DNA from 2 places in the [Enterobacter] lignolyticus SCF1 genome. Region 1 is predicted to be linked to the other one. Evidence: predicted binding sites of a transcription regulator. Region 1 holds the regulator's gene; the other holds the start of a gene.
What was found. The regulator LexA, encoded in region 1, represses DNA repair genes until DNA is damaged. The targets are predictions, from matches to a motif close to TNCTGTATGTACATACAGNA.
Positions count from the first base shown of each region.

Region 2: a site for LexA is predicted at 3,189-3,208, ahead of sulA (SOS-induced cell division inhibitor SulA). Genes of this name have one in related genera too.

Region 1 is NC_014618.1:4,437,602-4,444,854, reverse strand. It holds gene ubiA (4-hydroxybenzoate octaprenyltransferase) at 1-89, shown strand, start outside; gene plsB (glycerol-3-phosphate 1-O-acyltransferase PlsB) at 125-2,545, opposite strand; gene ENTCL_RS20610 (diacylglycerol kinase) at 2,675-3,043, shown strand; gene lexA (transcriptional repressor LexA) at 3,153-3,761, shown strand; gene dinF (MATE family efflux transporter DinF) at 3,830-5,149, shown strand; gene zur (zinc uptake transcriptional repressor Zur) at 5,183-5,698, opposite strand; gene ENTCL_RS20590 (cupin domain-containing protein) at 5,813-6,301, shown strand; gene dusA (tRNA dihydrouridine(20/20a) synthase DusA) at 6,494-7,253, shown strand, end outside.
Region 2 is NC_014618.1:3,008,521-3,015,773, reverse strand. It holds gene ENTCL_RS14130 (AAA family ATPase) at 1-557, opposite strand, end outside; gene matP (macrodomain Ter protein MatP) at 742-1,194, shown strand; gene ompA (porin OmpA) at 1,261-2,316, opposite strand; gene sulA (SOS-induced cell division inhibitor SulA) at 2,667-3,167, opposite strand; gene ENTCL_RS14110 (TfoX/Sxy family DNA transformation protein) at 3,383-3,997, shown strand; gene yccS (YccS family putative transporter) at 3,994-6,129, opposite strand; gene ENTCL_RS14100 (YccF domain-containing protein) at 6,147-6,593, opposite strand; gene helD (DNA helicase IV) at 6,718-7,253, shown strand, end outside.

The sequences.
Region 1 (7,253 bases):
AGCGCGACGCCTGCTTTAAGGCCTTTATGAACAACAACTATGTCGGGCTGGTGCTGTTTATCGGCCTGGCGATGAGCTACTTCAGCTAATAAAAAGGCCCTCTCGCTGAGAGGGCCTTTTGCGTTTACGCGTCCTGCGACGCGCTCTCGATAGTCAAACGCACGTCGGAGGTAATCAGCTCCGCCAGCATCTGATAGACCTTCATCGTCTCTTCCGGCTCCGCATCGCCTGTATCGCTGATATAGCCCTCGTCGCGCAGCGTCAGCACCAGCGTGCTGAATACCGCTTTATCGAAGAACTCCGGCGCGTTGATGCCGTGCAGCACCGACAGGCGCTGCGCCACCGTGCGGCTCTCTTTTTCCAGCGTGCTGCGGTTGATGGACGGGTTAGCGCTCAGCAGCCAGAAGGTGATCGCATAGCGCTGCAGCGTCTCGCGAGCGCCTGCGGCCAGCAGCTGCAGGGAGCGGGAGTGCGACGGGTTGATCCGCACCTCGTCATCATGCAGCGAGATAAGCTCCTGGCGCTGCATTTCCGCAATCAGCATGTCGATAACGCCCGCCAGCTCCGCGGTGTCCCAGCGCAGGAACAGCTCGGCTTTCAGCATCGGATAGAGCGTTTCCACATGGCGCAGCATGCTTTCGCGGGAAATGTGGCGATGCTGGGTGACGATAGCCGCCAGCAGCGACGGCAGAATCAGCATATGCGCGATGTTGTTGCGATAGTAGGTCATCAGCACCGCCTGCTCGCGCGGCAGAATGATGATATCGCCGATGGTGTCTTTCTCGACTTCGAACTTGTTCATCTGCAGCGCGTGATCGATAAGCGCGCTGGCGGTCGCCGTCGGAACCGTGGAGTCCGTCGAGTATGGCACGTTGCGCATCAGCTGCAGATAGCACTCCAGCTGCTGCGTCAGCTGCTCGCGGGTCAGCGAACGCTGGCGGGAGGCGAGCAGGGCGGTACAGCACAGGTTCATGGCGTTCGCCGCCCCGGCGTTGTTGATACGCACCATCAGATCGGCGGCAATGCTGTTGACCGTCGGGGTCAGCCAGGCCGGACGAATGGCTTCAATCGGGTCGATAGACTCGCGCCACTCCGGAACGTGGTGGTTGAGCCAGGTCATCAGTGGCATAGGTTCGCCGAAGTTGACGTAGCCCTGGCCGAGGTTGCGCAGCTTGCTTAAGCCGCGCAGCATCTGCGGCAGGCTCTCTTTCTCTTTCGTCGCGCCGCGCAGTTCTTTGGCGTAGGTGCCCACTTCCATCACGTGTTCGTAGCCGATGTAGATAGGCACGAGGGTGATTGGGCGGGTGCCGCCGCGCAGCATCGCCTGGATGGTCATAGACAGGGTGCCGGTTTTCGGATCCAGCAGACGCCCGGTACGGGAGCGGCCGCCCTCGACAAAATACTCCACGGAGTAGCCGCGGCTGAACAGCTCGCCCAGATACTCGCGAAAAACGGTGGAGTAGAGCTTGTTGCCCTTAAAGGTGCGGCGAATAAAGAACGCGCCCAGGCGGCGGAAAATCGGCCCGGCGGGCCAGAAGTTCAGGTTGATGCCGGCGGCGATATGCGGCGGCACCAGCCCCTGGTGATAGAGCACGTAGGAGAGCAGCAGGTAGTCCATATGGCTGCGGTGGCAGGGCACATAGACAATCTCGTGGCCGTCGTGGGCCAGCTGGCGCACGCGCTCGGCGTTATGGACGTTGATCCCCTGGTACAGACGGTTCCAGGTAAAGCCCAGCACGCGGTCGGTCAGGCGAATCATCTCATAGGAGAAGTTGGCGGCGATCTCTTCCATCAGCGCCACGGCGTTTTGCTGCGCTTTCTCATGGGAGATTTTCTTGCTGCGCGCTTCGTCTTCTACGGCGCGGGCGATGGCTTTCGACGCCAGCAGCTTATTGAACAGGTCCTGACGCGCCGGCAGGCGCGGGCCTACTGCCGCCAGACGCTGACGGGCAAAGTGCATACGCGCGACGCGCGCCAGCTTCTGGGCTATCGTTTTATCAGTGCCGTGTTCGGTGGCCATCCAGCGCAGCGACACCGACGGCGAGAAGCGGACAAAGCTGTCGCGGCCAAGCCAGGTGACGGCGAAGAATTTCTGGATGCCGTTGAGTATGCGCAGCGGCGGGTTGACCTCGCCTTTTTCACGACCCGGCGAGCGGCCGAACATTACCGAAACCGGCACCATCTGCACGTCCAGATTCGGATTGCTGCGATGCAGATCCAGGTAGTCATGGAACAGCTTGATGGACTCTTCTTTCGGCGTGTACCAGGTAAACACGCGCGGTCCGCCATGGATGAAAATATGACGCGGCAGCACGGTGCCGTCGATTTCCAGCGGTTCCAGCGGGTCGGGGAGGTCGTGCGCCAGGCATTGGGCGCGCAGCGTCAGTAGGTCCGCCTTCGAGTTATACGGCAGAACGTACATAATAGGGCGTGACGTATCGAGCCCAAGCTCCGGGGCAGGTTCCGCCGGAATGGACTTGCTTTTTACCAGCACGCTTAATGGTAAATTCAGTAATTTGTAGTAAATTCGTGGCCAGCCAGACATAAACGATGTAAAGCCTCTGGTTAATCATGCAAATGCGCCGCAAGGATAACAGAAAGTGCGCAGGATTTCTGTTCTACCGCGTTTGATGCAAAGTGACATTGACGCTAAATATGAAAAAAGGGTTTTTTGATGGCAAATGATACCACCGGGCTTACCCGAATCATCAAAGCGGCAGGCTATTCCTGGCAGGGATTCCGCGCCGCGTGGAAAAACGAAGCCGCATTCCGTCAGGAGGGCACCGTGGCCGTCATCGCCGTCATTATCGCGTGCTGGCTGGATGTCGACGCCATTACGCGCGTGCTGCTGATTGGCTCTGTGCTTCTGGTGATGATAGTGGAAATTCTCAATAGTGCGATTGAAGCGGTGGTCGATCGCATCGGTTCCGAACGCCATGAGCTGTCGGGGCGCGCTAAGGATATGGGGTCGGCGGCGGTGCTGCTGTCGATTTTTATCGCCCTCATCACCTGGGGCACGCTTCTCTGGCCACATTTGCGATAAGGCTCGTGGAATTGCGCAAACGTCTGGTTTTTTATGCGTTTTGTGGTTCCAAATTCGCCGTTAACTGTATATACTCACAGCATAACTGTATATACACCCAGGGGGCGGAATGAAAGCGTTAACGACCAGGCAGCAAGAGGTGTTTGATCTCATCCGGGATCACATCAGCCAGACGGGGATGCCACCCACGCGTGCGGAAATCGCGCAGCGTCTGGGGTTCCGCTCCCCGAACGCTGCTGAAGAGCATCTGAAAGCGCTGGCGCGTAAAGGCGCAATTGAAATCGTTTCCGGCGCTTCCCGCGGGATCCGTCTGCTGACGGAAGAGGAAGAAGGGCTGCCGCTGGTGGGGCGCGTCGCCGCGGGTGAACCGCTGCTGGCGCAGCAGCACATTGAGGGTCACTACCAGGTCGACCCGGCGATGTTCAAACCCAGCGCGGACTTCCTGCTGCGCGTAAGCGGCATGTCGATGAAGGATATCGGCATCCTCGACGGCGATCTGCTGGCGGTACATAAAACGCAGGACGTGCGTAACGGCCAGGTCGTCGTCGCGCGTATCGACGATGAAGTTACCGTGAAGCGTCTGAAAAAGCAGGGCAGCGTCGTGGAACTGCTGCCGGAAAACAGCGAGTTTTCCCCGATTGTGGTCGATCTGCGTCAGCATAATTTCTCCATCGAAGGACTGGCGGTCGGCGTGATTCGCAACGGCGAGTGGCTGTAATTTCCTCCCTTCTCCGGCGGCGCTTTTCCTGGCGCCGCCGCGATTTCTGATCACCACAGGTTTTCTCCATGTCGCTGTTTACCCCTGCGGATAAAGCGTTATGGCGCCTCGCGCTGCCGATGATTTTCTCCAACATCACCGTACCGCTGCTTGGCCTGGTGGATACCGCCGTGATCGGCCATCTCGACAGCCCGGTGTACCTGGGCGGCGTTGCCATTGGCGCAACGGCGACCAGTTTCCTGTTTATGCTGCTGCTGTTCCTGCGTATGAGCACCACGGGATTAACCGCTCAGGCGTTTGGTGCGCGAGACCCTCTGCGCCTGGCGCGGGCGCTGATCCAGCCGCTGCTGCTGGCGCTGGGCGCCGGGGCGGCGATCGTCCTGCTGCGTACGCCGCTGATTGAGCTGGCGCTGCATATTGTGGGCGGCAGCGATGCGGTGCTGGAGCAGGCCAGACGCTTTCTTGAAATCCGCTGGCTCAGCGCCCCGGCCTCTCTGGCTAATCTGGTGCTGCTTGGCTGGCTGCTCGGCGTACAGTACGCCCGGGCGCCGGTTATCCTGCTGGTGGTGGGCAACGTGCTTAACATTGCGCTCGACCTCTGGCTGGTGATGGGGCTGCATATGAACGTGCAGGGCGCCGCGCTGGCGACCGTCTGCGCCGAGTACGCGACCTTCTTCATCGGTCTGCTGATGGTACGGCGGGTGATGACCCTGCGCGGCATCAGCGTGACGATGCTGAAAACGACGTGGCGCGGCAACTTCCGTCGCCTGCTGGCGCTCAACCGCGACATCATGCTGCGTTCCCTGCTGCTGCAGCTGTGCTTTGGCGCGTTGACGGTGTTCGGCGCGCGCCTGGGCCCCGATATCGTAGCGGTCAATGCGGTTCTGATGACGATGCTGACCTTTACCGCCTACGCCCTCGACGGCTTTGCCTTTGCGGTGGAGGCCCATTCAGGACAGGCCTACGGCGCCCGCGACGGCAGCCAGCTGCTGCACGTGTGGAACGCGGCCTGCCGACAGGCGGGCATTGTGGCGCTGGCGTTTGCCGGGGTCTATGCCATCGCCGGCGAGCACATCGTCGCCCTGCTGACCTCGCTTGCGGAACTGCGCCAACTGGCGGACCGCTACGTTTTCTGGCAGATGGTGCTGCCGGTGATCGGCGTCTGGTGCTACCTGCTGGACGGCATGTTTATCGGCGCCACGCGAGGGGCGGAGATGCGTAACAGTATGGCGATTGCGGCGGTGGGGTTTGCCCTGACGCTGCTGAGCGTCCCGGCGCTCGGCAACCATGGGCTATGGCTGTCGCTGACCGTCTTTCTTGCCCTGCGCGGGATGTCGCTGGCATGGATCTGGCGTCGGCACTGGCGGCGCGATAGCTGGTTTTCGTAACGGGCTGGCGGTGGCGCTACGCCGCCGCAGGCCTTAGCGCGGCTTTTTCTTAACCTGAATGGTGTGGTCGTGCCCGCAGCAGTCCTGAGAACGGCAGGCTTCCACTTCAACGCACTGCGCGCACAGGCCATGCGCTTCAATCACGTTGTGGCGCAGCGCAAACCCCATGCGGGCGGCCAGCATATGCATAATGTCTTCCACGCCCTCAGCGGCTTCCTCTTTCACCACGCCGCAGCGGTCGCAGATAAACATGGCGGAGGTATGAGACGGCTTATCGAAGAGGTGGCACAGCACATAGCTGTTAGTGGACTCCACCTTATGGACAAAGCCTTGCTCCAGCAGAAATTCCAGCGCACGATACACCGTCGGGGGCTTTGCCTGCGGCTCGCTGACTTTGAGCAGATCGAGGAGATCGTAAGCGCTGATGGCGCCCTGCTGCAGGCTCATCAAGCGTAGAACTTCGAGACGCTGCGGTGTCAGACGCACGCCGCGTTGAGCGCACAGCTTTTCAGCCTGTGCGAGCAGGTCCTGCGATGGGGTCTTTTCCATGAACGTCCTCAGATCGGTGGAAGTAAACCCTTACTTTATCATGTTATCCCAAAAACACCGAGAACCCGCCGGGTGTGCTATACCTGACGCATCTCAACATCCAGGAATAAAGTCATGAAAAGACCGGACTGTATTCGCCACTGGCGTGAACTGGAAGACGCGGATGATTCGCGCTATGCCGACAGCCGTGAGCTGATGTCCATCGGCGCGCCGCTGGCGCGTCGGCTTGGGCTGATGCGTCTTGGTATTCATCATGAGCGCCTGCCGCCGGGGCGCCGCACCTCGTATCCCCATGCGGAAAGCGACGAGGAAGAGTTTATCTACGTGCTGGAGGGGCGTCCGCAGGCATGGATCAACGGCTATCTCTGGCAGCTGGAGCCGGGCGACAGCGTCGGTTTTCCGGCGGGAACCGGGGTGTGCCATACCTTCATCAACAACACGCTGGAGGAGGTGCGGCTTCTGGTCGTGGGGGAGGCGAACAAAAAATATAACCGGATTTATTACCCGCTGAATCCGGAGTATGCCGCGACCCGGGAAGACCGCTGGGTGGATCATCCGCCGCAGTTTTTTGGCCCTCATGACGGGAAACCGTCGCGAAAGTAAGCGTGAAGGCAAAGCTGATGCCGGGCATTTCTGCAGAAATGCCCGGCTTGTTCAGGACCGGGCGGCTTTAATTCAGGTTTACCTGAGGCTGATCGGCTGATCCTGGCGCTACCTGTAGAGACGTAAATCGTATCCTTTTTGAGCCTGTGCTATAGTAGCGCCCCTTTTTTACCGGATGCTTATTACTTCGCCATGCTGCCAGAAACACAATCCCCCGTTTTTCCTGCACACCGCTTCTCTGTTGCGCCGATGCTCGACTGGACGGACAGGCATTGTCGTTACTTCCTGCGCCTGCTGTCGCGCCAGACGCTGCTGTACACCGAGATGGTCACCACCGGGGCGATCATTCACGGGAAAGGCGATTATCTGGCCTATAGCGAGGAGGAGCATCCGGTTGCGCTGCAGCTCGGCGGCAGCGATCCGGCGGCGCTGGCACAGTGCGCGAAGCTTGCGCAGGCGCGCGGGTACGATGAAATCAACCTCAACGTCGGCTGCCCGTCGGACCGCGTGCAGAACGGCATGTTCGGCGCCTGCCTGATGGGCAATGCGCAGCTGGTGGCGGACTGCGTGAAGGCGATGCGCGACGCGGCGTCGATTCCGGTGACGGTCAAAACCCGTATCGGCATCGACGATCAGGACAGCTACGAATTCCTCTGCGAATTTATTAACACCGTTTCCGGCCGCGGCGAGTGCGAGATGTTTATCATCCATGCCCGCAAGGCCTGGCTGTCCGGGCTAAGCCCGAAAGAGAACCGGGAGATCCCGCCGCTGGATTACCCGCGGGTCTATCAGCTGAAACGCGATTTTCCGCACCTGACGATGTCGATTAACGGCGGCATCAAATCGCTGGCCGAGGCGAAGGCGCATCTGCAGCATATGGACGGCGTGATGGTTGGCCGCGAGGTGTACCAGAACCCGGGCATACTGGCGACGGTGGATCGCGAGATTTTCG
Region 2 (7,253 bases), 1.4 Mb from region 1:
TCAAAGGAGAGCCAGCGGAAACGCTGCTGGGTGACGATATTTTTCAGGCGCATCCAGAGCAGCGGCTGCGCGAGCAGCGCGCGCAGAGAGAGGATCAGCACGCCGCCGTTGGCCTGATGCACCAGGCCCGGCTGCAGGCTAATTTCACCATTAAACTGACGTACGCAGCCGAACAGCTGCTCAGCCTCCACCCAATCGGCGTGAATGACGGGACCCTGGCTTGCAAAATTGTCGTCTGCCTGCCCGGCGGGCTGCATCGTCACGTTCTTACCCTGTATCTGGTAATTCACGCCGGTCAGCGTTTCAGCGGGCTCACGCAGCTCGACGGTTGCGTCGTTCAATAGCTGAAAATAATCGGGCTCCTCCGGCGCTTTCACCAGCAGAAATGAGGAGATCGCCTGCGGATGGAGAAATTGCTCCAGCGCGTAAAATAAGCGCGCCTGAGTGTCGCTCAGTAAAGAACCGGGATCCGAAGCCAGGTCAGGCTGTGCAAACAGCGTCTGAAAGGCCTCAGTATCAGGGACAAGAGCGCGTCGGGGAAGTTTAGTAATGGTCAAAGTCGCTGTTTTTTAGTTAGATGTAAAGCAAAGGATTATACCCTATGCTGCCAGCGAGCACACGGGGAATAGCGGGCATCTTTCAGCGGCTTCCCGACGCTGCGCACGGAAGGCGATTTCTTCTCAGCACAACGGTAAAAACCTGTTATTCTGAAATGAGTTACACGGTCACATTGAGATCGCAATGAAATATCAACAACTGGAAAACCTTGAAAGCGGCTGGAAATGGCATTATCTGGTAAAGAAGCATCGCGAAGGCGAGCTTATCACCCGCTATGTTGAGGCCAGCGCTGCTCAGGAAGCGGTAGATGTATTGCTGACGCTCGAAAATGAACCCGTGCAGGTTAACGGCTGGATTGAGCAGCATATGAATCCTGACCTGCAAAACCGCATGAAGCAGACCATTCGCGCGCGGCGTAAGCGGCATTTTAACGCCGAGCATCAGCATACGCGGAAGAAATCTATCGATCTGGAGTTTATGGTCTGGCAGAGGCTGGCGGGGCTGGCGCAGCGTCGCGGCAAAACGCTATCCGAGACCATTGTGCAGCTGATTGAAGACGCGGAAAACAAAGAGAAGTACGCGACGAAGATGAGCAGTCTGAAGCAGGATTTACAGGCGCTGTTAGGTAAAGAGTAACCTTCGCGTTTTTCGTTCTGGCAAAAAAAACCCCGCAGCGCGGGGTTTTTTTATAAGACGAGAAACTTAAGCCTGCGGCTGAGTTACAACGTCTTTGATACCTTTAACTTCGATCTCTACGCGACGATCTGGTGCCAGGCAGTCGATCAGTGCAGCGCGAGCTTTCACGTTGTTACAGGTGCTGCCGGTAACCGGGTCAGATTTGCCCATGCCACGTGCAGAGATTTTGTTAGCCGGGATACCTTTAGATACCAGGTAATCTACAACAGACTGAGCACGCTGGGTGGACAGTTTCTGGTTGTATGCTTCAGAACCGATGCGGTCAGTGTAGCCCAGAACAACGACGGAACCGTCTTTCGGATCCAGGTTGCTCAGCTGGGAGTACAGCTGATCAAGAGCCTGTTTACCTTCCGGTTTCAGGGTCGCTTTGTTGAAGTTGAACAGAACGTCAGACTTCAGAGTGAAGTGTTTGGTCTGTACAGCCGGAGCCGGAGCCGGAGCCGGAGCAACTACTGGAGCTGCAACTTCGCCCTGGCCGAAACGGTAGGAAACACCCAGGCTCAGCATGCCGTTGTCCGGACGAACGCCGACGGTACCTGCGTCACCGATGTTGTTAACCCACTGGTATTCCAGACGGGTTGCGATATCACGGGTAATTGCCCACTCAACGCCACCAGCAACCAGCGGAGAAACGCCGGTGTCGTGGTTGTCGCCAGCGATGCTGTTGCTGGAGTCTGCACGCCAGATCATGCCGCCCAGACGGGTGTAGATGTCCAGATCGTCAGTAATTGGGTAACCCAGTTTAGCGGTCAGCTGAACGCCCTGAGCTTTGAATGCGCCGTTAACTTTGTCGCCTTTGTACGGCATACGGCCCAGCCAGTCATAACCCATTTCGAAACCAACGTACGGGTTCACCTGATAACCACCGAACGCACCGGCACCCAGCTGACTGTTGTGAGTCGGGCCGTTGTTGTTCAGGTCATCGTTGTACCAACCGGTATCATGGAACTGGGACCAACCCAGTTTACCACCTGCATACCAGGTATTATCTTTCGGAGCGGCCTGCGCTACGGTAGCGAAGCCAGCCAGTGCCACTGCAATCGCGATAGCTGTCTTTTTCATTTTTTGCGCCTCGTTATCATCCAAAATCGCCATGAAGATCCATCAGGAACTCACGGTTAAATCCTTCACCGGGGGCGTGACTTGTTAATAACTATGCCAATATATAGTGTCAGCCGAGCACCCCTGGCGATGTAAAGTCTACAACGTAGCTGAAAACTTACAAGTGTGAAGTCTGTCAGGCATATGAAAAAAAAAGAATTGTGTACACATTATTTAACAAATGCGCCTATTTTTTAGGCGGTATAAAATGCTGCAAACCGCGCCAGACAAGCATTCCCGCAAAATTGACCCTTAGAAAGAGTGGGTTATCGAACGTCTAAAAAAAATACCAGGAAAAATCTTAATTTCACTCAATGAAACACATTTGAGTGAATTTTTGCGCCTGAAAATTGTCTCGGTGGCAGGGGATTGTTGCGTACAGGGCGCATCACAAACCCCAACGCGTTACCTTCTTCCGCTGCGTCAACCAGCCGAATATGTTCCTCTTCAGTCAATGCTTCCGGCAGCCAGCCGATGACCACGCTATAGTTACCGGTGCGCAAGGCGCGAATCATCGACTCCAGCGTTTCCTGCGGCGTCATCTGATTTGCCTGCATCACTTTTGACAGCGATAATCCGGATGCCTGAACCCACTGGCGGCTCAGCCTCTGCTGCGGCGTTAACCACAGCTGCCAGCGCTCCTGCTGCCCCAGCTGCTGCAGAAGAGGCAACAGCAGCAGCTGCGTCATCATTGGCTGATCTTCACGGTAAAGCACTTCGCTGATCAGTCCGCTGGAAAGGGGCTGAGAAGGGCGGCCCGCTGTGGACGCCGGAGTCATTGATGAGCGATTAACATAACCAGAAGTGTACATAGTGCATCCCGCCTTGTGGGTTACTGTATGAATATACAGTACATCCACTGAGTACAAAGATCAACCTCATTTTCTGAAAGCATCTCGCAAAATTGTCCGGTTACGGTGAACTGTCGCAGGTTGATCTTGCCCCAGTGGCTGAAGTTTCCTATTTTCCCTGTTAGCGGATCCGTTATCACATGTTGAATCTATGTCCATGATTACAGGGAATAATCATGAAAAAATTATCGTATCAACGGATCTATGAATCTGAAGAATGTTTGTCGCCTCTGGGAAAGATTCGCCATCGCGCGCTGTTTGGCGGGTACAGCCTCTCCGTCGACGACACGGTATTCGCCATGGTGGCGGAGGGGGAGCTGTACCTCAGGGTATGCGAGGAAAGCGCGACCTATCACGTTACGCATCCGCCGACGCTGCTGACGCTCTCGAAACGCGGCAGGCGCGTTTCCCTGAACTATTACCGGGTGGATGACGACCTCTGGCTGAACAGGCCTTTGCTGTTGCAGCTGTCAAAGCAGTCGCTTGGCGAAGCGCTGCAGGAGAAACGGCGACGACGGGGAACGGGGCGGCTGAAGGATTTACCGAATATCTCGTTCCAGCTGGAGATGCTGCTGCATGAAAGCGGCGTCAAGGATCCGCAAACGCTTCGCGCGCTGGGCTCCGCCACCGTCTGGTTTCGGCTGCGCAGGCTCAGAAAAGATTTGAACGTGAGCGTTCTGTTTGCTCTGGAAGGCGCAATACTTGGGCTCCATGCGGCGGCTATTCCGCACCAGCGGCGTCAGCATCTGCAGGAATGGGCTGAGATGCTGACACAGGAGAAGAGAGGTTAACGCGGTTGGCAAAGCACCTGCTGCTGCAGACGGCAAATCTCCGGCAGCAGGCTTACCATCAGGCCAATCTGCTGCAGCACCAGCGGCTCTTTGCTGTCGGCTCTCGGCTCAAGATGGCGGATCCTCTCCATCAGCCCGGATAGCGACAGCTGCACGCGCTGCTCATCTGCCGGGGTATGGTGAAAGGCGTCATCCACATAGCAGACGGCGTCATCAAGCAGCGTCAGGATCTCCGGGTTTCCTAGCTTTTCCCGATGGGCGCCCAGCGCTGCAATGTAGCTGGTAAACGTGTGGTTGAGACACAGCAAACGGAACGCGGTTTCCCGCATCTCGTCCGTCATGCGCGGCTCCGTCGACATGTTAGACACTACCGACGCCAGCTCCGCATCGCGGTTATAAGCATCGCGGCGGGCGATACGGTATGCCAGACGATTATCGCGTCCCTGATGGTACTGCTCGAGGATGGCGTCCAGATAGCGGCAGTTAGCGTCAATGGCGCGCTCCAGCACCCTCGGCAGGTTGCGGAATTTCCAGTCCGGCCAGATAAAGCTGACGGCGGCCCAGGCGATGGCGCAGCCGAGCAGGGTATCGAAGATGCGCGGCAGGGCGACCTCGAATCCTTCGCCCAGCAGGTTGAAGCACAGCAGCACCAGCAGCGTGATGAACATGGTTGCATGGGCGTACTGGACGTTGCGAAACGCAAAGAATAGCACGCCGGTGAGGACGATCAGCAGCAGCTGTCCTTCAACCGACGGCACCAGCAGCAGCACCGGCAGGCCAATCGCCACACCGATTAGCGTGCCGACGATACGCAGCGCCAGGCGGTGCCGGGTGGCGTTGTAGTTAGGCTGGCAGACGAACAGGCTGGTCAGCAGGATCCAGTAGCCGTGGTGCAGCCCGGTAAACTGAATGAAGGCATAGCCCGCGCATAGCACCAGCGACATCCTCACGGCATGGCGGAACAGCGCCGATTCCGGCGACAGGTTGCGGCTCAGGCGTAAGCGGATGTCGCTAAAGCCGTGCAGGCTGTCGTCGGCCAGCAGCGTTTCTGTTTCGCTTTGCGGCTGCGCCTGCTGTTGTTCTGACTCAATGGTGGCCAACTGAGCGTCGATGGCGCGCAGGTTATTGAGCAGAAAACCCAGCGCCTTCATCTGCTCGGCTGGCGCGCCGCTGGCCTTGACGCGATCGAGCGCCGCATCAAGGTGGGCGAATACGCGCTCAAAGCGTCCGTCATGCTGGTAGGGGGTACGCAGCAGAATGGATTTCGCCAGCTGCTGGCAGGCCTGAGACTGCATCGACATCAGCCGCTGAAAGCGAAACATCACGTCGCTGTAGCGAAAGTTGTCCCGCAGCATCTGGTACTGGATGTGCGATGAGCTGGCGCGCTCGTGAATATCCTGGGCGACAAAGTAGTAATGCAGCGTCCGACGGGTGCCCCGCTGGCCGCGATCGCCGCGCAGGCGCGTCAGCAGCGACGTTTTGGTCTGATTCAGGGTCGCGACCAGCTGCCCGTTCGCCAGCGCCAGCTCATACATCGGCGCCTGGCTTTCATCCTCAATATCCGGGTCAAACAGGCGTGACTTCAGCTCAAGATAGTGGGCCAGCTGCTCATAGCTGCGGGCGAGGTTATCCTGCAGCGGGCGGATCGGAAAAATCAGATGCCCCGTGAGCGTCAGCAGGTTATACCAGACCGCGCCGGCGATCAGCAGCAGCGGCTGCTGGTACCAGTGGTCGTAGAGCGAAACGCCAAGCATCGTATAAATCGCGATGAGCAGAGCGCCGAAGGCGATCGTGGCATAGCGCTGGCCCAGTCCGCCGAGCAGGATAAAACCGCTGGTAGAGAGCGTCAGCCCCAGCGCGAACGCCCAGGGCCAGGGAAACAGCAGCTCGACGGAAGCGGAAGCAATAAAGAAGCAGGCAAGGGTAATCACCAGGTTGCGCAACCGCCCGGCAAGGCGATCGTCAAGATCGGTGAGCGCTGCCGCGACAACGCCAAGCGTCAGCGGGATCGTCAGCTTAACGTCGCCCAGCCACCAGGGCAGGGCGACGGTGCCGCAAAGGGCGATAAAAATTCTGACGTTATACAGCCAGGCGCTGTTCCAGGTATAACGTCTGATGACGGGGCTTAGCATGCGGGCATGTGTCCCTGTCACTGAAAACGACGGCGGGCGTTAGCTTCACGCGCAGCGCGAGCGACTTCCACTGATACCACGCGGCGGCCTACCGGCCACAGCGCAATCGCCGCGATTTTGAAGTTCGCGATACCGACGGGAATGCCAATAATCGTGACGCACTGCATGATGCCGGTGAAAATATGCATCAGGCACAGCCACCAGCCGAACAGAACAAACCACAGTACGTTCAACAGGGTGCCGCCCGCGTTGAGCAGCGCATTTTTATTGCCCGGCTCCAGCTCATCGACATGAATCGCTTCGTTGCCGTAAGGCACCAGTGATAGTTTGGTAATCTCCCAGCATGAGCGCGAGAGCGGCAGCGTGATAATTAAAATCACGCTGACCACCGTCGCCACTAGCCACCCCAACGTGGTGGCAAAGCCACCCAATACAAAATTCAGAATATTCAGAACGGTACGCATACGACCTCAGTTCAGTCCGGTGAATAAGAAGACCCGACGATTGTAACGTTTTTTTGGGCTGGAGCACCTGGTATCTGGCGGTTACACTGTCTGACATAAGTATAAAACCGGGATTTGGCAAGACATGGAACTAAAAGCAACAACGCTGGGCAAGCGCATGGCGCAGCACCCGTACGATCGCGTGGAACTTCTTAATGCCGGTGTGAAGGTCTCTGGCGATCGCCATGAATATCTTATTCCTTTTAATCAGCTGACCGAGATTCACTGCCGGCGGGGGCTTGTCTGGGGAGAGCTGGAGTTCGTGCTGCCCGAGGATAAAGTGGTGCGCTTACACGGCACCGAATGGGCGGAAACGCAGCGCTTTCATCGTCACCTGCAGGCCCGCTGGCAGCAGTGGAGCGACGAGATGAGCACGATTGCCGCCGATCTGCTGCAGCAGCAGCTGGCGGTGATTGCCCGCCATACGACGGAAGGCAAGTGGTTAACCCGTCAGGCGATCGCCAGCCTGCGCCAGAACATCCTCGGCGCGCTGGAAGGGCTGCCGATTCCCACCCGTCGTCTTGATACTTTTGCGAACTGCCGCGAGCTGTGGCGGCAGTGCCAGGCCTGGCTACAGGATATGGACGCCAGTCGTTTGCAGCATAACCAGGCGTTTACCGA